2 regions of the Paenibacillus sp. FSL P4-0184 genome follow, and region 1 is predicted to be linked to the other one. Evidence: riboswitches for the same ligand, from Rfam matches in the RefSeq annotation. Region 1 holds a riboswitch; the other holds the start of a gene.
The links. A riboswitch is a leader RNA that binds a small molecule or an ion and turns the genes downstream of it on or off. The one in region 1 is predicted to bind S-adenosylmethionine.

Region 1 (10,665 bases):
TATATTTACTAGCTCCACTGTCTCAGGTCTCGTTTGTAGCAAAACATAGACACCTATAATGCAATTCTCCACTTCAGCTACAAAACATTGCCCTCTTTTTAAATACGCTTCAACAAGACTTAGGGAAGGATCGGCTAATAACAACAAATGTAAGGGTGGTTGTTCTTCTGCGTTTAATTTCCTAATTAGCATGCTTAGAGCTCCTTGTGATGACTTTTGTCATTGAGAATAAAAAAAACCTCCAAGCCCGTGTTGTAGAACTCAACATGGGGCTTGAAGGCGTAACGTCGCGATTAGCAAGGCTCTTCGTTCGGTTTTCCTGCATCCGTAGCTGTACGGAAGCTTGAGCCACAGCCACAGGTTGCAGTAGCGTTCGGGTTATTAATGGTGAAGCCACCTGTCATGCCGGATTCTTCAAAATCAATTTCGAGACCATCAAGGTAACGAAGATTTTCTTTCTCCACGACAACCTTCATTTCTTGGATGTCCATATATACGTCCTGATCGGTTTCATTATCATCAAAGCCCATAGCGTAAGAGAATCCACTGCAACCGCCGGGCGTTACTCCAATACGGAGGAACATGTTCGGCACTTCTTGTTCAGCAAGCATCGCCTTTAATTGTTCTGCTGCCTTTTCGCTAATATTAATCATGATCATATCCTCCTATAAATTAACTTAATTCAACAGAAAAACTTATGTTTAAGGGACCTTCCGGTCAAAAATTACTTTTTTAAAAATATATACTTAATAAACTCAGTATAACCGACTATTCCATTACCCTCAAGTCACAACTGCCTTATGCCTGACCTGCCGCACCAAAATAAACCATCCATATCCAGCTGTTGATCCCCTTATAAGAGAGGTTTATAATAAGGAAGGCAAACATAAGTAAAAATTCGGAAATTTGTCACGGAGGCTAAACCTCCGATTTATTTTCATGAATGAACAGCTACCGTCTGGGTAAGTCTGGGAATTATCTGCGGGCAATGGACCCCGTAAAACTTTCAGGAGGAATTTATTATATGTCTACTCTTTTCACCCCCCAAACAGACGCCCGAATGATGAACATTATTGAAAAAGTTCGTGGCGGCGAAAGATTGAATTTAGAAGATGGCGTTTATTTATATCAAAGTAACGACCTACTTACGATTGGCCAATTAGCAAATGAAGTCAATCTTGCAAAGAACAACAACAGGGTATATTTTATCGAAAACATGAGTCTATATTTCACCAATGTTTGCGAATCTCACTGTGCATTCTGCAATTTCCGCAAAGATGATGGAGAAGAGGGTGCTTATACCCTTTCCGGTCAGGAAATGGTGCAATATGTCGAACAGCATATTCATCCAGGTGTGCGCGAATTCCATATCGTAGGCGGTCATAATGACAAGGTTCCTTTCCAGTATTACGTGGATTCTTTAAAAGCCTTGAATGAACGTTTCCCTGAGGTAACCTTAAAAGCATACACTGCAGCCGAAATCGATTTTTTCACCCGAATTAGCGGATTGAGTATTCGTGAGGTACTCGAGCAGCTGCGTGCTGCAGGACTTAAGACGCTTACTGGTGGTGGCGCAGAAATATTATCCGATCAATACCGTAAAAAAATGCGCGTAGATAAAGCTAATGTGGAAGAATATCTAGAAGTTCACCGAACAGCACATCAGCTTGGCATGAAGACACATACAACTATGCTTTACGGCTCGATTGAATCTCATGAAGATCGTATCCGGCACATGATGCAGATCCGGGATCTACAGGATGAAACCAATGGCTTTATGGTATTCATTCCATTATCTATGCAGCCTAAGAACAAGAATGCAGGGATTATGCGCCGCAACTCCGCTTATGAGGATCTGAAGACGATTGCGATCAGCAGATTGATGCTGGATAATTTCGATCACATCAAAGCGTACTTTATTAATATCGGTCCTCAGCTTACTCAAGTTGCACTGAACTTCGGTGCTTCTGACGTCCATGGTACTATTCTTAAAGAACGCATTAGCCATGCGGCTGGTGCCTTAACACCTGAAGGCCTCACTCGCGATGAATTGATCTGGTTAGTAAAAGGTGCTGGACGAATTCCAGTAGAACGCGACACGTTCTACAATGCGATAAAGGTATACGAATAAAAGACTACCTAGATCCGTTATCCTATATTGGAAAGGAAGTTCGGTCAGCATGAGAACACTACTCGTTCTGGGCGGCGGCTATGGCGGCTTGGCCCTAATTCAAGAATTGCTCAATAATCACCTTCCACAGGATATTGAAATTATCTTAATTGACCGAATGCCTTATCAAGGAATCAAAACGGAATATTATGCGCTTGCCGCAGGTACAGTAACTGACTATCACTTGCGGATCCAGTTTCCGGTTCATCCCCGTCTCACAATCCGTTACGGTGAGGTGAGTTCCATTGATTTGGAGAGTAGAATCGTTACAATGGAGCCTGACGAGACTGTGTCTTATGACATACTTGCTATTGCACTAGGTTGTACCGACAATTACCATAACATCCCTGGAGCTGATCAATATACTTGCAGTATCCAGACCTTTGCAGGAACACGCGAAACTTATCAACGTTTAAACGATGTGAAACCTTATGGAACAATAAACATTGTAGGCGGAGGACTAAGTGGAGTGGAATTGGCGGCAGAGCTTCGGGAGAGCCGACCAGATCTTAATATTGCTATTCTGGATCGCGGTGAACGTGTCTTATCTGCCTTCCCTGCGAAGCTGTCACAGTACGTGGAGGAATGGTTTCACCACCATCAAGTACAGACACTCGGACGTGTCTCCGTATCCCATGTAGAGAAAGATGCGCTTTTTAACGGTACAGAGGAAATTCTTTCAGATGTTACGGTATGGACCGCGGGGATCCAACCGGTGAAGGTTGTTCAGGAATTAACAGTCCCAAAGGATCGCGGAGGACGAATCATTCTGGATGAATATTATCGTGTACCTGATTATCCAGAAGTGTATGTAATTGGCGACTGTGCCAGCCTACCATTCGCTCCAAGCGCACAAGCCGCAGGAGCGCAGGGTGAGCAGGTTGCTCAGGTTATTCAAGCCATGTGGCGCGGCGAGACCCCTAAGCTTCATCCTATTCGTCTAAAGGGTACCTTAGGCTCACTAGGCAAGAAAGCTGGATTTGGTCTGATGGGCCAACGCTCCGTCAAAGGACGGGTTCCCCGTATCCTTAAGAGCGGGGTGCTCTGGATGTCAAAACGCACTTTAGGATAAACCTAAGGGCTGCTCTTTTCCGTTATAAATACGAAAAAGAGCAGCCCTTTATTTTCCACAAAAAGCACTAATCAAGGTCCATATTAAACCAAGCCTCTAGCTCTTTGATTTTAGTATCAATTTTCTTTTCTAGCTCGTCAACAGTATCTGCTGCAACGATGTCCCCTTCAACCATGGCAAACGGGGTTAAATAACATTCCCCACAATTGTTCAGGCATCCGTATTCGATCACATCGTAATCTGGATTTTCCTCCAGCTTATGCATTAGCTTGTCTGTTCCGTGACCCATGTTACTGGCACAAAATTCAATAATTGGTCTCATGATGATCTCCCTATTCCGCCTAACCATTTTATTTTTTAACTTTTTGTACTATAATGAACTTACGAAAGGAGTGATTGAGAAATGAGTGAGAATGCACAAAGCACCGAAATGTATGATGAAGTATTGGAAGTGCTGGATAAGCTTCGTCCGTTCCTGCAACGCGATGGCGGCGACGTTGAACTGGTCGATGTAGAAGACGGCATCGTTAAGTTGAAACTTATGGGTGCCTGCGGCAGCTGCCCAAGCTCCACGATCACCTTGAAAGCCGGGATTGAACGCGCCCTTCTTGAAGAAGTAGAAGGCGTACAAGAAGTTATGCAAGTATTCTAATCCCATTCAATATCATTCCCGATCCTCCTCTTCAGGAGATCGGGATTTTCTTATTATAGAGGATTTACACTTCCCCTACAACATACAGCATAAAACCCGCATGCCATTAGGCAGCGGGTTTTATGCTGTATTAGAGATTAAGTCAGCTTTCTGTCTTAAAATGCTGGAATGATCGAGCCTTTGTACTGTTCTTCAATAAAAGCTTTAGCTTCTGGAGAATTCAGTGCAGCGGCAAGCTTTTTGATTGCATCAGATTCTTTATTGTCAGGACGAGCTACAAGGATGTTAGCATAAGGGGAATCCGTACCCTCAATGAACAAAGCATCTTTAGTAGGAACTAGGTTAGCTTCCAAAGCATAGTTAGTGTTAATCAAGGCAAGATCTACCTCATCCAATTGACGACCTAACATTGCTGCATCTAGCTCGATGATTTTAAGGTTTTTCTTATTTTCAGTGATATCTGCTTGGGTAGATGTGATGTTGGTATCATCTTTCAAAGAAATCAGTCCATTTTTGGCAAGCAGGATCAGTGCACGACCACCGTTTGTAGCATCATTCGGGATGGCAACTTTCGCACCATCAGCCAGCTCGTCGATGGATTTGATTTTTTTGGAATAAGCACCAAAAGGTTCAACGTGAACGGCTGTAACAGAAACTAGATCCGAACCGTTCTTTTGATTCTGGTCATCCAGGTAAGGTTGATGTTGGAAGAAGTTAGCATCCAGATTCTTCTCTGAAAGCTGAACATTTGGTTGAACATAGTCAGTGAATTCTTTGATTTCTAATGTAATTCCTTGCGCTTCAAGCAATGGGGCAATAGCTTTTAGGATCTCAGCGTGTGGAACAGGTGAAGCACCAACCACCAATTTTACAGGTTCTGCGGAAGACTCAGTTGCAGCACCATCTTTTGGTGCATTAGTAGCAGCCGATTTAGAAGCATTATTGTTATTGCCGCAAGCAGCCAGCACCACAACCAGTGTCAGACTAAAAAAAGTAAGTAGTAATTTTTTCATTTTAAATCCCCCTCTTATCCTTGGTATTTGTATGAATAAGGCTATATATGGACGTACCTTATTTCCGTGTGAAATGTCGTACTAGTCGATCACCGGCCATTTGTAGCAATTGCACCAGTATGACCATCAAGACTACAGAGATAATCATAACTTCCTTCTCATACCGGTAATATCCGTAACGAATCGCTAGATCCCCTAGCCCGCCGCCGCCTACCATCCCGGACATTGCCGTATAGGAGACCAGTGTAACCAGTGTGATCGTAACCCCAGCGAGCAGACCTGGACGAGCCTCTGGCAAAAGAACACGCATAACGATCTGATTCGTGGATGCTCCCATCCCTTGCGCCGCTTCGATTACTCCACGATCCACTTCTCTTAATGCCGTTTCCACCAAGCGAGCAAAGAATGGAGCTGCACCAATCACGAGTGGTGGAATCGTACCGAGTACTCCGATGGAAGTTCCAACAACGGCTTTGCTAAATGGAATTAATGCTACCATCAAAATGATAAACGGTACCGAACGTAGGATGTTTACAACGAACGATAAGACCGAGTAAATTACTCTGATTACTATACTATTCGATCTTCCCCATAAATACAATAGAATTCCGAGTGGTAAACCAAGAATAATTGTGAACAATCCAGAGAATATTAACATTTGCAAGGTAGCAACTGTAGCATCCATCATTTCTTGCCAGTTTAAGTCTGCGAAATTCATTACGAAATCACCTCCACTTCAAGGCCTTGAGCGGTTAGTTCGGCTATCGTCACAGAGATCGCTTCAGCTGGACCTTCGAACCGAACAATCATTTGTCCATAAGGTACGTCTTTTATCGTTGAGATGGTACCATGCAGAATGGCGAAGCTAACACCTGTCTCACGTACTACATTGGAAAGTGCAGAGCCGTAGGTCTTCTCTCCGAAAAAAGTAATTTTGACGGCCTGAGAGTTGTCCCCAGCAGCAGCGTCAAGCGCCGTACGAAGGGGGCCCTCATTCTGTGATTCACTGCGAATGAAATCGCGAGTGACCTCATGCTGCGGCTTCAGGAATACCTCCGTGACTTTACCTTGCTCAACGATACCACCACCATGAATGACCGCAACACGGTCGCAGATGCTCTGAATCACGTGCATTTCGTGAGTGATCAGCACAATGGTCAGATGGAATCGTTTATTAATATCGAGCAATAGCTTAAGAATAGAGTCTGTCGTTTGTGGGTCAAGCGCAGAGGTTGCTTCGTCACACAGCAGCACATCAGGGTCGCTGGCAAGTGCCCGTGCGATGCCGACCCGCTGCTTTTGTCCTCCTGATAATTGGGAGGGATATTTATCCCTGTGTTCTTCAAGCCCCACTAAGGCAAGCAAATCTTTCACTTTAGTATCAATATCTGCTCTCGAGGTGCCTGTGAGTCGCAGAGGAAAAGCAATGTTATCGTACACCGTCGCAGAAGATAGCAGATTGAAATGTTGAAAAATCATCCCAATTTTGCGTCGCTGTTCCTGCAGCTGACCTTGAGTAAGCTTAGTTAGTTCAATGCCATCTACCCAAACTTCCCCTTCTGTCGGACGCTCCAACAGATTAATGCAACGGATCAATGTGCTTTTTCCCGCTCCAGAATGGCCAATAACTCCGAATATTTCACCTTTCTCGATAGACAAATTCAATCCGGAAAGTGCTGTAGCCGCATGGCTGCCTTTTCCATATACCTTTGTTATTCCTTTTAGATTAATCAACGCTCGTCGCCCCCTTTATAATTCACTTATTCCATACAAAAAAACCTCCGACGATCGATGCAGATCGCAAGAGGCTCTGTGTGTTTATTTAGACAATGCCTTCTCATCTGCCAACGACCACAAACCTTGCGTCATTGTAGGAATTAGCACCATGACATTTGTACATAACGCTAATCGCGCTGTATACAAATCGGTTGCCGGGCTTCATCGGGCCTATCCCTCCGCCACTCTCGATAAGATATAGAGTATGAAATTTTATGTTTGAATTCGTACAGACTTTAATGCAAGCATAAGTATAGTAAGTTTCTTGTTTTTTGTCAAAAGGAAATATCTTGAACGCTAGGATTGTACACGCTTTGCCTTGCTTATTTCCTTACGCAGCTGTTCATTGCTGTAGCTGAATGCCGCGATTAATGTTTTACAGTTCATTTCAAGGGACTGCTTTAAATCCTCAAGATGGCTATCTAAATCCTCAAGCTGAATTTTGTCATGCAGGCCTTGATGTCGCTGCCATAAATCATCCTGCATTTCGGAATTCATATAATGAATTTCAGCATTTCTACGCTTGCGTAGATTCTCCAGTGGATCACGATAAGAGTTCTTGATCTGTTCCAGTTGATCCGCTAGCGCAGGATGCACATTCAATAACTGAAGTTGACGCAGTACTGTAAAATAAGAAAAGTGCGTTTTTAATTTGGAGGTTTTGAGGTCATAAAAATGATTCAGTACCGTTCCAAGCTTGTCCAGAAGAGAGAACACACGAATAAATCCATCTTTATAAAAATAAACATACCGCGCATAATCGCCTTGTTCCACTGGTGACATATCATCCATATAACCAGCGATTACCGATTTCCGGTAAAAAGCAGCTGCGAACCAGCTTTGCTCCAATTCATCCAATGAGGAGATCAGTCCACGTGTCCAAATCTCCAGCTTGCGGTACTCATGGTCATTATCCTCATGAGCATTCATTTCCTTGCGTAGTAAGGCTGCAAATGTGGCCATGTTCTCCATCGCGTCAGCCAATACACCGCTGTTCTTTCGAGGCGGCTCTCCAAGTATAACCCGCAGCATATCCCAGTCCTCCTAAAGTTTTGTCCAGCACCACGATATACCGATTTCCACTTTATTATTCCGCAGGTAAAGCGACTCTATCCACGGTGGGAACTTTCTACCAAGGGTGTTATAACGGTGTCATTGGATTCGTTGTATTTTTTCAACACCTACATTTCTCGCACGATTCAGCTGCCAGACTCTTACACTCATATAACATAAGACACCAAACAAACTAGCGATCAACAAAATATGAGCCAAAGCGGCAAATATGTACAATCTTTCATTATCTAGTGTGTAAACAACAGCAGCTCCACTAAATACCTGCATCAAGCACAGCAGAACAGCCGCTACGCCAAGAGCTCTTAGCTCTGGGTAATCCTTATGTTTCCAAAAAGCTAAATGTCCAAGCACCGCAGTAAGAATGAATAAGATCAAAGCCGCAATCCGGTGCGTAAAAACAATACCTACTCCCCCGGAAAGCTCGGGAACCCATTCACCGTTACAGAGCGGCCAGCCAGAACATCCACCGCGCGAATCCGTATGACTAACAAAGGCTCCAATATAAACAACAACATAGGAATATAAGGCCGTGAAGCAGGTTAAATTGCGGAAAGCCTTACTGACGGGTTTCTTCTGAAGCTCCATCTTAGGATCGTACTCACCTGCTTCATGTCGCCTTTTAGTTCCTAGAGCCAGCATTAGAGAACTTGAAAAAGCAATCAAGGAAAAGCCCATATGCAGTGCCATTACAGCAGCAGATTGGGATTTAATCACTGCAAGCGCTCCCATACCACCTTGAACAATTACAAACAGCAACGTCATGAATGCATATACTAACAAGTCCCTCCGATTTCGAGCATAACGCCAAAAGGCAATCATCGAGGCAAGTGACAATAACCCTGCCAATCCGCTAAACAAGCGATGGGTGTATTCAATCATCGAACCTACAGTATAGGCCGGAATCAATTTCCCATGACAGAGCGGCCATTCATTTCCGCATTCCAATCCCGATCCAGTCTTCGTTACAACCGCTCCCCCTAGTACAGCGAGGAACATGATAAGGCAAGTAAGATAACTAAGCCATTTCAACTGATTTGTCGACAAAAATATCACCCGCAGTTTTTAGTAATGAAGAAGCATCTTAAAAAACCACCGCTTTTGCTCGAACAGGCGAAAGCGGTGGTTTTCCGGAATTACTGTTGAATGCTTTGATGCACTTGAACCGCTTTATCCAGGAAATTCTCAATTTCCTCGCGGGATTTACGCAATTTATTAACGAATCTAACCAGTTCACGTCCATCGGAATACGCGACAAAGCTTGGAATACCCATAATATTTTGTTCCTGACTAACGTCACCCACAGCATCAACGTCAACCTCAACCAGCGTTAGACGATCTGCATAGGCTTGCTCTACCTCAGGAATAAAAGGATCGATAAATTTACAATCTGAGCACCAGTCCGCCTTGAAGATGGCTACAGTTAATCGAGGAGATTGAATGGCTACCTGAAATTCAGCAGGAGAACTAATTTTGTCCATAGCTTGTTCAGTCCTTTCTTCCATATCTGTCAAATTTCTATTCTTTAAGTGAAGCAAAATGTCATGCAGAAGTCAAACTTATTCTCTCATACGAACACGCGCAGGCTGCAATTTCATCAGCGGATGGAGCAATTTTTGCAATGCACGCGGATAACTGGAGATTTCCTGTTTAGTAAGCACACCCAGTACAATTAGCATGACCAGATAAATAACAACAACTGCGGCCCCTACAACAAGACAAGTGATCAGAAACGCCAGACGTGCAGGCATTAGATCTGTTAACAGAATTCCAGCTTGGTTAAGTCCAAAACCAATACCACCGGACACCAGAACCGCAATTGCGAAGCCACCCCACCGTTTACCCATAATTTCGAAAGGTACAATGGATTTCAGCATCCGTAAGTTAAGAATAGTAATAACTACGAAACAAAGTGCTGTTGCGCCGATAATCCCGTAGATCCCAAATATCTTACTTAGTAAGAAGCTTGCGACTAATTTAACAATAATACCCACTAGCACATAATACATTGAAATGCGTGATTTGCCCATACCGAGCAAGATAGAGTTCGTTGTCATCATGGTGATCTGAAAGATCGTTCCAATCGTAAGCATCGCCACAATTCCGCTTCCGTCCAAGCTGCTGAACAATAACCCGTTTACAGAATAGGCTGCTGCCACAAGTGCCAACACAATTGGCATCCCTGTCAGGATAGAAATCCGCAAAGCAAGTGTAATTTGCTTCTTCAAGTGTCCCTCATCACGACGGGCATAAGCAGCTGAAATGATCGGAATCAGCGAGGTACCTAGCGCAATGGCTAGTACTGGTGGAATTCCGGCCACACTTTGAGCACGCGTGGTTAGTATACCCAAAGCTGCTGTTGCACTCTCTCTACCCATCTGATCGATAAGCAGTGGAACAGCCAAAGAAGTATCAATTACATTCACTACGGGAATCGTAAGTGAAGAGAGTACGATCGGAATTGAAAGTGTGAAAATATCCTTATAAATTCCCCAAATCGGCAATTTTTGAGTGGTATCGTAATTTAATCCTTGCTGCTTATCCTCTCGGCGCAGCTTGATTGCAAAATAAATCATGACACCAAATGCTGCAATACTACCAATTACGCTACCGAAGGAGGCTCCCGCAGCTATAGTTGTATTGTTATACCCCTGCTGTAATAGAATATAAGCTAGTAAAATAGCGACTAGTACGCGAGCGAACTGCTCTACAATCTGTGAAATACCACCAGCCATCATATTGTTGCGCCCTTGAAAATAACCGCGCATCATGGCAATCGCCGGAAAAAGTAAAAGCGCAGGTGCAATAGCCCTAACTGCCATCGCTGATTCAGGTACGTCAGCAATATGTGTCGCATAGAACGGAGCGCCGAAATACAGCAATGCAGTCATAACTACCCCTGCTGCTACCG
Region 2 (10,665 bases), 2.9 Mb from region 1:
CATTGCCAGGTATGATGGACCGTACGATTTTGGTCAGCGGTTTCTCCAAGGCTTTTGCCATGACTGGATGGAGAATGGGTTATGCTTGTGGTCACCCTGATTTGATCTCCGCTATGCTTAAGATTCACCAGTACACTGTGATGTGCGCTCCTTCTATGGGCCAAGTGGCTGCACTTGAGGCACTGACCAATGGGATGGAAGAGAAGGATCGAATGGTCGATTCTTATAACCAACGGCGGAGGCTGATTGTTAAGGGTTTGCGTGATGCGGGACTGGAGTGCCATGAACCACAAGGTGCATTTTATGCTTTTCCAAGCGTGCGCAAAACAGGACTGACATCTGATCAGTTTGCACAACGATTATTACTTGAATATAAGGTGGCAGCTGTACCTGGAAGTGTCTTTGGTTTAGGTGGTGAAGGTTACTTACGCTGCTCCTATGCTACATCAGTAGCTCAACTGAATGAAGCTATAGAACGCATTGGTGCTTTTGTCACACAACTGGAACGAGAGAGAATGGAATAGAGAAAATTGGACTATAGCCTATCCTATAATCCTATGGTATTATTTTACTTTGAGAGTAATTAACCCCTATAATAGAACTAACAAGGACGTATTTTACTCTGGAATTAAGCGTTGCTTTGAAGTTGCTTTTATTACTTTAATGACATTTTATGGCACGCGCTCAATAATACTTTTAGGAGGGATGATTGTGCTTAGTGCCGATTATTACTTACCTTCCTATGGAGGGCAGTGTTTTTCTGGAAGTGGGAAACTGTCCCCCAAGGGTGATGCTTCTGCTCGCATACTCTCTCTGGAAGATGAAATTAGAATACTCCGTAGCAAAATGGAGCAGCTTTTTTTGCAGGAAAAATCATTCACTTCAGATAATGTGATTGAAATTAGCAGTTTACTGGATCTCAAGATAAATGAATACATGAAGGGGCGTCCAGTTGGAAAATAACGTCGCTACATGCTGTTGAAGAGGACCCTAGGGTCCTCTTTTTGTTGTTTCTTTAAGCTCACACATCGCAACATTGCAGTCACACTTGGAGAGAATATGCCTATACTCTTCATTTGCCATTTTTATATAAGAAAGCTTAAACTAGCATTATGTGATTTGAAGAATGGATAGGAGGAGTAAGCCATGGTGATCTATACACGCACGGGTGATGCGGGTCAAACTTCAGTGATTGGCGGCCGGGTTGGTAAGGACGATGTCCGAGTTGAAGCTTACGGAACGATCGATGAACTGAATTGCTTTGTAGGTCAGGCAAGGAGCCTGATGGAGGACGATCAGTTTGATGATGTACGCGAGCAGCTGCTGGAAATTCAGCATGAGCTATTCGATTGCGGAACCGATCTGGCTTTTATTAAGCTAGGTGATGGTGGTCAATATATGGTAACAAGTGAGATGGCTAAACGGTTGGAGGGCTGGATTGATGATCTTCAAGCAGAGAATCCACCACTAGAAAAATTCATCCTCCCTGGGGGCAGTCCGTTAGCTTCGGTTCTTCATGTGTGCCGTACGGTTTGCCGCCGGGCGGAACGCCGGGCAGTTACACTTGGACGAAATGCAGACATTAACCCGGAAGCGGTTATTTATTTGAACCGGTTATCCGATTATTTCTTTGCGCTGGCTAGGACGGCTAATACACGGGCAGGGATTACTGATGTAGAATACATTCGCAGTAAAAAGGTGTTCCGAGACTAATATGACTAGCTATTATTCACCAATTACTTATATTATACCGCCTGAAGAGGACGACTGGTTGCTGAAGACGATCCTGCATAAACGGATGGATGTCTCACGTAAATTGTTGTCACGCCTTAAGCAAACAGAACAAGGGATTACATTAAATGGAGAGCGTGTTTATATCAGCGTACATGTTAAGGCAGGCGATATTGTACAGATTCGCATGGAAACAGAAACTTCGGATGATATTTTACCGCAGCCGATTCCCTTTGAAATTCTATTTGAAGATGAGCATCTGCTCGTAGTAAACAAGGCAGCAGGGATCATCGTGCATCCCACACACGGACATTACACTGACACGCTGGCTAACGGAGTAGTTCATTATTGGGCCCAAAAAAATGAACGTTTCCGCTTTCGACCCGTCCATCGTCTGGACCAGGAAACCTCCGGTGTGTTAGTCATCGCCAAGAATCCGTATAGCCATCAGCATATTTCTGAGCAGATGATTGCGGGTACAGTGGACAAACGTTATGCTGCATTTGTTCATGGGGCTCCTGTGGAGCCTTTCGGCGATATCGACGGACCTATTGACCGTGATCCTGAGGAGCCGCATCGGCGTATCGTGACACCGGATGGTTATCCTTCTCTGACTCGGTATGAGGTTAAAACCGTATACGCACAAGGTTCAAAAGTTGAACTGAAGCTGGAGAGTGGTCGTACTCATCAGATTCGGGTCCATATGACCTCTATCGGCTGTCCTTTGATTGGTGACAGCATGTATCGTCATGAGCTGTATAATCTACCGGAATTGACTTTAACTCAAAGTGAACAGTTGGAGTCCGTTACAGCACTAGATGCCTCCATACCGCGTCAAGCACTGCACGCGGTGCGTCTGACGTTCAAGCATCCGGTGCTGCTGCAGGAAATGATCTTTGAAGCTCCTTTGCCGCCTGATATGGCGGCCTTGGAGAATGTATTGGAGCAAGGCCCGAAAGCGAATTTGAGGTAAAAATTATCTTAGTGATGTTAGCGAGAGGGCGAATTGGTTCTGGAGAAACGGAGTGTTCGCCTTTATCCTCGGATTTCATCCGCAACAAGCGGACTAATCAAGAAATCTGAGGATAACAGCGATCGGAAGAATAATTTGCCAGCGTAGCGCACTCATCACTACCATTAAAGGAGAACAACATGAGCAAACTAAAAGTATATCAATATCCAAAATGCAGCACCTGCCGCAGTGCAGTAAAATGGCTACAAGCTCAAGGTCATGAGCTTGAGCTTCAAAACATCGCAGAACAGCCGCCTACCGTTGAGGAGCTGCGTGAATTGCTGGCCAATAGCGGACTTGAACTGAAAAAGTTTTTTAATACAAGTGGTGAAGTCTATAAAGCATTGGGTCTTAAGGACAAAATGGCACAGCTTAGTGAGCAGGAGAAGCTTGAGCTGCTCGCGAGCCATGGTATGCTAAATAAACGTCCGATTGTCACTGATGGTGTTAAAGTTACGGTAGGCTTTAAAGAAGATCAATATGCTGAAGCTTGGACCAATACTTCCAAAGTATAAATCCGTAAAGGGGATGTCCCAACAGTCATTTCATGGCTGTTGTGGCATCCCTTTTTGGATATCTAGGAAAATCACAAAAGACCAAGATTCTATAATATACTTATATTTCTCGCTTAAGCTTACCGCCCTTGCAAGGGCACCGATGGTGTTTTTACTTGTTAATTTCAAAGGATAAGAATAAGCTCCCATATGTGTAACTATATGATCCCTTATCAGATCAAGTGTTTTCTGATAGAATACTCTTTGTGCAATAACATGGACAAGCGCTTAATGACAATACAATGAACGATTAAGGGAGAGGTTTATACATGAGAGCAGAAACAACGGGCCGTGTAATGCTTGTAGATGGAATGGCTCTGCTGTTCCGGGCCTTTTATGCGACCTCTTATGGAGGATATATTCGCAAGACAAAAGCTGGATTGCCGACGAATGCGGTGTATGGTTTTTTGCAGTATTTTTTCGATGCAGTAAGCACATTTGAGCCTTCTCACGTCGTATGCTGCTGGGATATGGGCAAAGGAACGTTCCGCACCGAGAAATACGATGGGTACAAATCGAATCGGATTGAAGCCCCGTTAGAGCTGATTCCACAGTTCGATCTAGTAAAAGATGTAGTAGCTGAGCTTGGGGTGCCGAACATTGGACTTGCAGGTTATGAAGCGGATGATTGCATTGGTACGCTGGCTTCTTGTTACAGTGAAAACTCTGAGGTATATATTTTGACGGGTGACCATGATATGCTTCAGCTCATTGATGAGAATGTTAAGGTCGTCATTATGAAAAAGGGACGCTCTAACTATAAAGTGTATGACCTTGCAGAATTGCTGGAGGAAAAGGGGCTAACCCCTAGACAAGTGATTGACCTGAAAGGCTTTATGGGGGATACCAGTGATAATTATCCCGGCGTAAAAGGGATTGGTGAGAAGACTGCGCTGAAACTGCTGACCGAATACAGAACAGTTGAAGGTGTAATTGAGAATCTGCATCTGCTCCCTAAAGGTGTGCGTACCAAAATCGAAGCAGATCTGGATATGCTGCATCTATCGCGAGAGTTAGCGGAAATCCGTTGCGATGTACCAGTGGTCTGCGAGCTGACGGAAGCCTTGTGGCAACTACAGCGGGAAACAGCTGCGCGCAAATTTCAGGAGCTAGAGTTCGGCAGCTTGATGCATTTGATTGCTGAGGTGCAGGACGAACGGGGAATTGTACAGATTGAGTTAGGCGATTTGGGTTAAGATCAGACACCCTTCATGCAAAGATGCATGGAGGGTGTTTTGTTAAACTATAAGAACGTATAAGTTTCACACTATACATTGTCCTTATCTTTCTCTCTTAAACGCTACCGTCCTTATAAGGACGCCAAAGGCATTTATACATGTTGTGATAGCGCTTCATTCGACGTATAATTAGGGCTGGTGATTGCTTTTTTTAATGATATTATTTATTTGTGTATGGGTAGCGTTTCAACTTCTAACTAGAGAAAGGGAGATAATTGCTGTGAAGCTATTGGGAGCGATTGAAGCAGGCGGAACAAAATTTGTATGTGGGATTGGTTATGAGGACGGTACCATTGTTGACCGAGTTAGCTTTCCGACAACAACACCGGAAGAAACGATGGGACTAGTAATAGACTATTTTAAAGAGAAAAATGTAGAAGCATTCGGAATCGGATCTTTTGGACCAATTGATCCCGTACTGGACAGCCCTACTTATGGTTACATAACAACGACACCAAAACCTCACTGGGGACAATATAATCTGGTAGGCACAATGGCTGAGCAATTTAACGTTCCGATCGGCTTTGACACGGATGTGAATGGTGCAGCGCTTGCGGAGAGTAAATGGGGAGCAGCTAAAGGTCTGGACAGCTGTCTTTATATTACGGTTGGGACAGGCATTGGAGCAGGAGCGGTTGTTGGCGGCCAGATGGTCCATGGATTGTCACATCCTGAGATGGGACATATTCTAGTTCGTAGACATCCAGAGGATACGTTTGAGGGTTACTGTCCTTATCATGGCGATTGTCTTGAAGGATTAGCCGCAGGTCCGGGGATCGGCAAACGCTGGGGACAACCGGCAGGAGAGCTACCAGTGGACCATCCGGCATGGGAAATGGAAGCTCACTATCTTGCACATGCACTCATGAACTATGTGCTGATTCTGTCTCCTCAAAAAATCGTAATGGGCGGTGGTGTTATGAAGCAAAGCCACCTATTCCCGCTGATTCGCACTAAGCTGCAAGAGTTATTGAGCGGATATGTTCAACATCCATCGCTTAATGTCGACATCGATAATTATGTTGTCTCACCAGGTCTTGGAGACAATGCAGGGCTTGCTGGAGCGATTGGATTGGCTACATTAGCTCTAGCTAGAAACTAGTATAAAAAGACATTGACTGTTCGGTAATATATGGTATTCTAGGATCTAACAGTATAGCATTTAATGAGGGAGCACCTCTTTCGCGTTTATCGTGAGAGAGGTGCTTTTTTGCGTTCGGGGTCTGATTGAGAAAGGATTTGTTCGCTCCGAAGGAGGCTCTTCCCGGAAGGTTATTGTGCTTGCTGTAATGTTGAGAAAGGTAGGGATGAATATGCAAATTGTGTTTATGAACCGTTTATCCAGAATATCTGGAGTGGATCAAGAGGTGTACGCCCAGCTGTGGATTGGAGAGGAAGAGGGGATCTGGAGTTTGGGCTGGCGTGATTTTTCAGGAGGGGATAATTACATTGAGAATTTGTGGTATGAAGGTGGTTCATGGAATGAGATGCTCTGTGTATACAGGCATGAGCTAGCAGTGAAGATGGGAGATGGCTATCGACCCTTAATCGATGGGATATTCCACGAGGAGGATAGTCTTACTGGACGTAATCAGGAGCAGCTGAAGCTTCAATATTACAGCGAACATTATGGGAATGAAGCCATTTATGAAGAGTTATGTGCTTGGCGCCGTGGTAAGGCTTCGAGTGAACGGAAGGCGCCCTATATTCTCGCCAGTAATCGACTGTTGCGCTTGTTAAGTACATTTCTACCGCATACGCCAGAGGAACTGATGCAAATTCCGGGTGTGGGAGAAGGCAAGATAGCGCAGTTTGGGGCTGATTGGCTGGCTATAACTACTGCGGTGGCAAGGGAACATGCCTTCCCTCTAAATTGGGTGCATGAAGTAATTGAAGAGGAGTCTTTCGTATCTTGGCTTTATAAACAGAAAGAAGTCAAATATAAGAAGCAGCTAGAACGACTGCGCTTGCGGAGGATTTTGCTACAGGGGATCGAGAATGGGTTGGGCTTGGAACAGCTTAAGGTGAATAGTGGAGTGAACCGGCGTGAACTGATTGAAGCGGTAGAGGAGCTAGAAAGAGAAGGTTATTCTGTCGAGAAGCTGATCCATGTAGAGCTTGGCAATATGCCGCAGAATGAGCAGGATGCGATATGGAATGCCTATGTGGAGCTCGGGGATCTTTTCCTAAAACCGGTGTTACATAAGGTGTATGGTGACGATTTTTCTGCTGCTGAAGGATTGGATATTTATTATGAGCGTCTGCGATTGATACGCATCCGTTTCCGTCGAGAGCAAACGCATAAAGTGGGCATGGCGACCAGCTTTTAAATTTGCGCATACCAAAAAGACGAAGGCTTCCTTATACCTTACGGTTACAGGGCCTTCGTCTTGCTTATTCGTCCGGTTCGTTTCATAGCCATTCCTTCTTGCGGAAAACATACAGCATCCCACAGCCTAACGTCAACATAACGCCTATAACGCCATAATAGCCATATTTCGTATGAAGCTCGGGCATATGATCAAAGTTCATACCGTAGATTCCGGTAATTACGGTCAAGGGCATGAATATTGTTGTGATCGCAGTAAATACTCTCATAATTTCATTCGCGCGGTTGGCGATACTGGATTGGTATGCCTCTCGTAAGTTGCCCATGAGATCGCGATACGTCTCAAAGGTTTCAGATATTTTAACCGCATTTTCATAAATGTCGCTAAAATATTTCTGCAGCTGATCATCAATCAGACGGAGGTCTTTTTTATTTAGGGTATTGATCACTTCTTTTTGTGGCCCCAGCATTTTCTTCAACCATAGAATTTCACTTCGCAGACCGATAATTTCACTGAGATGTGACTTCTTGGTATGCATGAGGATATCTTCTTCCAACTTCTCAATCCGAGCTTCAATTCGGTCGCCGACGGAGAAATAGTTATCAACGACAAGGTCAATTAGCAAGTAAAGGAACATATCCGGTTCACTTACTTCTTGCTCCCAGAGCATAGGCTTCAGGATTCGTAGTTCATTGATCTTTTGTTTCGTGACAGTGATGATGTAATGTCTTCCAAGGAATACATTGAGCGCCCGTAGGAAAATTTCTTCATCGTCAAAGCGGATGCTATTTACAACTATAAAGTAGTGACTTTCGTATATTTCGATCTTTGGACGCTGATCCTCTTCGCTAAGGCAATCCTCAACAGCAAGATCATGTAGGTTGAACAAGGGCTGAAGCAGCTCCAAATCCTCAACATCGGCGTCAATCCAATAGAACCCTTCCGTTGGGGGTGTTAGTGTTTCATCAATTTCATCAATAGGTGTAAAAACCCCTGCATTTACCAGCCGGATTTTCATCTGATTTCACTCCTCCTATCCCCAGGTCTTCACTAGGGACTGCTAAATTAAGCACAGAGAAAAAAATCAGCTTGGCCGGCTGTACAATCAATACATAGGGCCAAATGACGTTTCGAGGGCATGAAGAAGAACTGCTCCCGCCGCCGGCAAGCTGATGATTATCCTGTGTGGTTGCTCATTCTGTACACATATTTGCGAGCTCGGGTCGCCTTCCATCCTTCTTCTCACCTCTTCTTTTCGTTCAGGTATGAAATACTTGTCTAGTATAACAACGGAGTATGCCTCTTTCAAGCAAATTTATTGTGATTTTGAGGCTTCTTCAGCATTGTATGGACTTGACGAAAAGGAGGTTCATGATTTAAAGTGAATTTTAAAGTAATTTAATTGAATACAGCTAAATCTTATCAAGAGCAGGTGGAGGGACTAGCCCTATGAAACCCGGCAACCGGCGTGTAAACGCACGGTGCTAATTCTTGCGGAATTTCTGCAGATGTCTAATCGTCTTCAGGAACATTCTGGCAGATGAGAGAGGCGCATATGACTGTAGATATGACCTTTCTCGATTTCCGAGGAAGGTCTTTTTATTGTTCAGCAAGCCGCAGTGCGGCAAAACAACTAAATTCAGCTAAGGAGTGGAAAGACAATGCCAATTAAAATTCCCGACAGTTTACCGGCGAAAGAAGTACTATCCGGAGAAAATATTTTTGTGATGGACGAAAGTCAGGCTTTCCATCAGGATATCCGTCCACTACGGATTGCTATTCTGAACCTCATGCCGACTAAAGAGACGACAGAGACTCAATTGCTGCGTTTAATTGGAAATTCGCCACTACAAGTTGATGTTACTTTATTGCATCCGCGTTCCCATATTTCCAAGAATACTTCTGCTGAACATTTGAAGAGCTTTTACAAAACCTTTGACGAGATCAGCCACCGCCGTTTGGATGGTTTAATCGTTACAGGTGCTCCTGTAGAACAAATGGAGTTCGAGGAAGTATCGTATTGGGAAGAACTGAAAGAGATTTTTGAATGGAGCAAGGACAATGTGACTTCAACCATGCATATTTGTTGGGCGGCACAGGCAGGCTTATATCATCATTTTGGTGTTCGTAAAGTGGCATTGCCTGAGAAATGCTTTGGCGTCTTCGCTCATACGATTAATCAAAATAACATTAAACTGTTGCGCGGCTTTGACGAGGTATTCCATGTACCACACTCTCGTCATACTGATGTCTCCCGTGAAGATATTGAGAATAACCCAGATCTGCAGATTCTAGCGGAATCCGAAGAAGCTGGTATGTACCTAGTGGCTACAAACGACGGTAAACAAATATTTGTGACCGGACATTCCGAATATGATCCTCTATCCTTGAAATGGGAATATGACCGTGATGTGTCTAGAGGGATGGAGATGGCTTTGCCGAAACATTACTTCCCTAAAGATGATCCAGAACGTACACCTCCAGCAGTGTGGCGTGCGCATGCCAATTTATTATTCTCTAACTGGCTCAATTACTATGTATATCAAGAAACGCCTTATGATATCGACCCGATTGTTTATTAATAATAGCGCTACAATATAAATTAGGAGGCATTAATCATGGATGACAAACTTAGGATTGAAAGTAGACTGGCTCAAATAGGTTCTCAAGAAGATCCTGCCACAGGAGCGATTAATTTTCCGATTTATAATGCAACAGCATTTCGTCATCCAAAACTCGGTCAGAGCACAGGGTTTGATTATAGCCGCACCAAGAGTCCGACCCGTTCAGTGCTTGAGAATGCAGCTGCGGAACTGGAATCTGGAGATGCAGGATTTGCTTGTAGCTCAGGGATGGCAGCGATACAAACGGTTCTTACCTTGTTCGCTCAAGGCGATCATCTGATCGTTTCGCTGGATCTTTACGGCGGTACCTATCGTTTGTTGGAACGGATTATGTCCAAGTTTGGAATCACTGCTTCTTATGTAGACACGAATGATTTGGATGCACTGGAAGCTTCGCGTCGTCCAAATACGAAAGCTGTATTTATTGAAACGCCAACGAACCCACTTATGATGATCACGGATATTGAAGCCGTGTGCACTTGGGCACGTCACCATGGGTTACTTAGCATTGTAGATAATACGCTGCTGACTCCATTCTTCCAACGGCCTATAGAATTAGGTGCGGATATTGTAGTTCATAGCGCTACTAAGTATTTGGGTGGTCATAATGATGTACTGGCAGGCCTGATTGTATCCAAGGGTGTAGAATTATCAGCTGAACTAGCTATTCTACATAACTCTATTGGCGCCGTGCTCGGACCAACAGACAGTTATCAGTTGATGAGAGGCTTGAAGACATTGGCGCTGCGTATGGAGCGTCACGAAAGCAATGCACTAGCGATCGCTCACTACTTATTAGAGCATCCAGCGATTGCGGAAGTGTTCCATCCAGGATTGCCTGATCATCCAGGACATGAAATCCAGAATCGCCAATCTTCAGGCAATACCGGTATTTTTTCTTTCAAATTAAAAGATGCCAGATACGTAGAGCCGCTTCTTCGCCATATTCGTCTTATTGCATTCGCAGAAAGCTTGGGCGGCGTAGAGTCACTTATGACTTATCCGGCTGTACAAACACATGCTGATATTCCTGTGGAGATTCGAAATGCTGTGGGTGTAGATGATCGTTTGCTGCGCTTCTCCGTCGGTATTGAACATGCAGAGGATTTGATTGCTGATCTTGGCCAAGCACTAGAAGCCGCTAGGGCAGAAATTGAGTCCAAGTAACAGGAAGAA

Region 2: another riboswitch for S-adenosylmethionine. It lies ahead of metA (homoserine O-acetyltransferase MetA); the one in region 1 lies ahead of MKY52_RS13915 (methionine ABC transporter ATP-binding protein).

Annotation. Positions count from the first base shown of each region.
Region 1 is NZ_JBBORN010000001.1:3,178,946-3,189,610, reverse strand. It holds gene MKY52_RS13955 (GNAT family N-acetyltransferase) at 1-192, opposite strand, end outside; gene MKY52_RS13950 (HesB/IscA family protein) at 294-653, opposite strand; gene mqnE (aminofutalosine synthase MqnE) at 1,025-2,131, shown strand; gene MKY52_RS13940 (NAD(P)/FAD-dependent oxidoreductase) at 2,181-3,242, shown strand; gene MKY52_RS13935 (YuzB family protein) at 3,310-3,564, opposite strand; gene MKY52_RS13930 (NifU family protein) at 3,646-3,894, shown strand; gene MKY52_RS13925 (MetQ/NlpA family ABC transporter substrate-binding protein) at 4,050-4,907, opposite strand; gene MKY52_RS13920 (methionine ABC transporter permease) at 4,966-5,625, opposite strand; gene MKY52_RS13915 (methionine ABC transporter ATP-binding protein) at 5,625-6,641, opposite strand; SAM riboswitch class I at 6,742-6,881, opposite strand; gene MKY52_RS13910 (Cthe_2314 family HEPN domain-containing protein) at 6,981-7,715, opposite strand; gene MKY52_RS13905 (COX15/CtaA family protein) at 7,836-8,801, opposite strand; gene MKY52_RS13900 (thioredoxin family protein) at 8,891-9,235, opposite strand; gene MKY52_RS13895 (putative polysaccharide biosynthesis protein) at 9,314-10,665, opposite strand, start outside.
Region 2 is NZ_JBBORN010000001.1:250,269-260,933, reverse strand. It holds gene MKY52_RS01085 (aminotransferase class I/II-fold pyridoxal phosphate-dependent enzyme) at 1-524, shown strand, start outside; gene MKY52_RS01080 (aspartyl-phosphate phosphatase Spo0E family protein) at 775-963, shown strand; gene MKY52_RS01075 (cob(I)yrinic acid a,c-diamide adenosyltransferase) at 1,147-1,713, shown strand; gene MKY52_RS01070 (RluA family pseudouridine synthase) at 1,715-2,704, shown strand; gene MKY52_RS01065 (arsenate reductase family protein) at 2,884-3,258, shown strand; gene MKY52_RS01060 (5'-3' exonuclease) at 3,567-4,493, shown strand; gene MKY52_RS01055 (ROK family protein) at 4,756-5,637, shown strand; gene MKY52_RS01050 (HRDC domain-containing protein) at 5,849-6,865, shown strand; gene corA (magnesium/cobalt transporter CorA) at 6,948-7,883, opposite strand; SAM riboswitch class I at 8,282-8,412, shown strand; gene metA (homoserine O-acetyltransferase MetA) at 8,527-9,447, shown strand; gene MKY52_RS01035 (aminotransferase class I/II-fold pyridoxal phosphate-dependent enzyme) at 9,484-10,656, shown strand.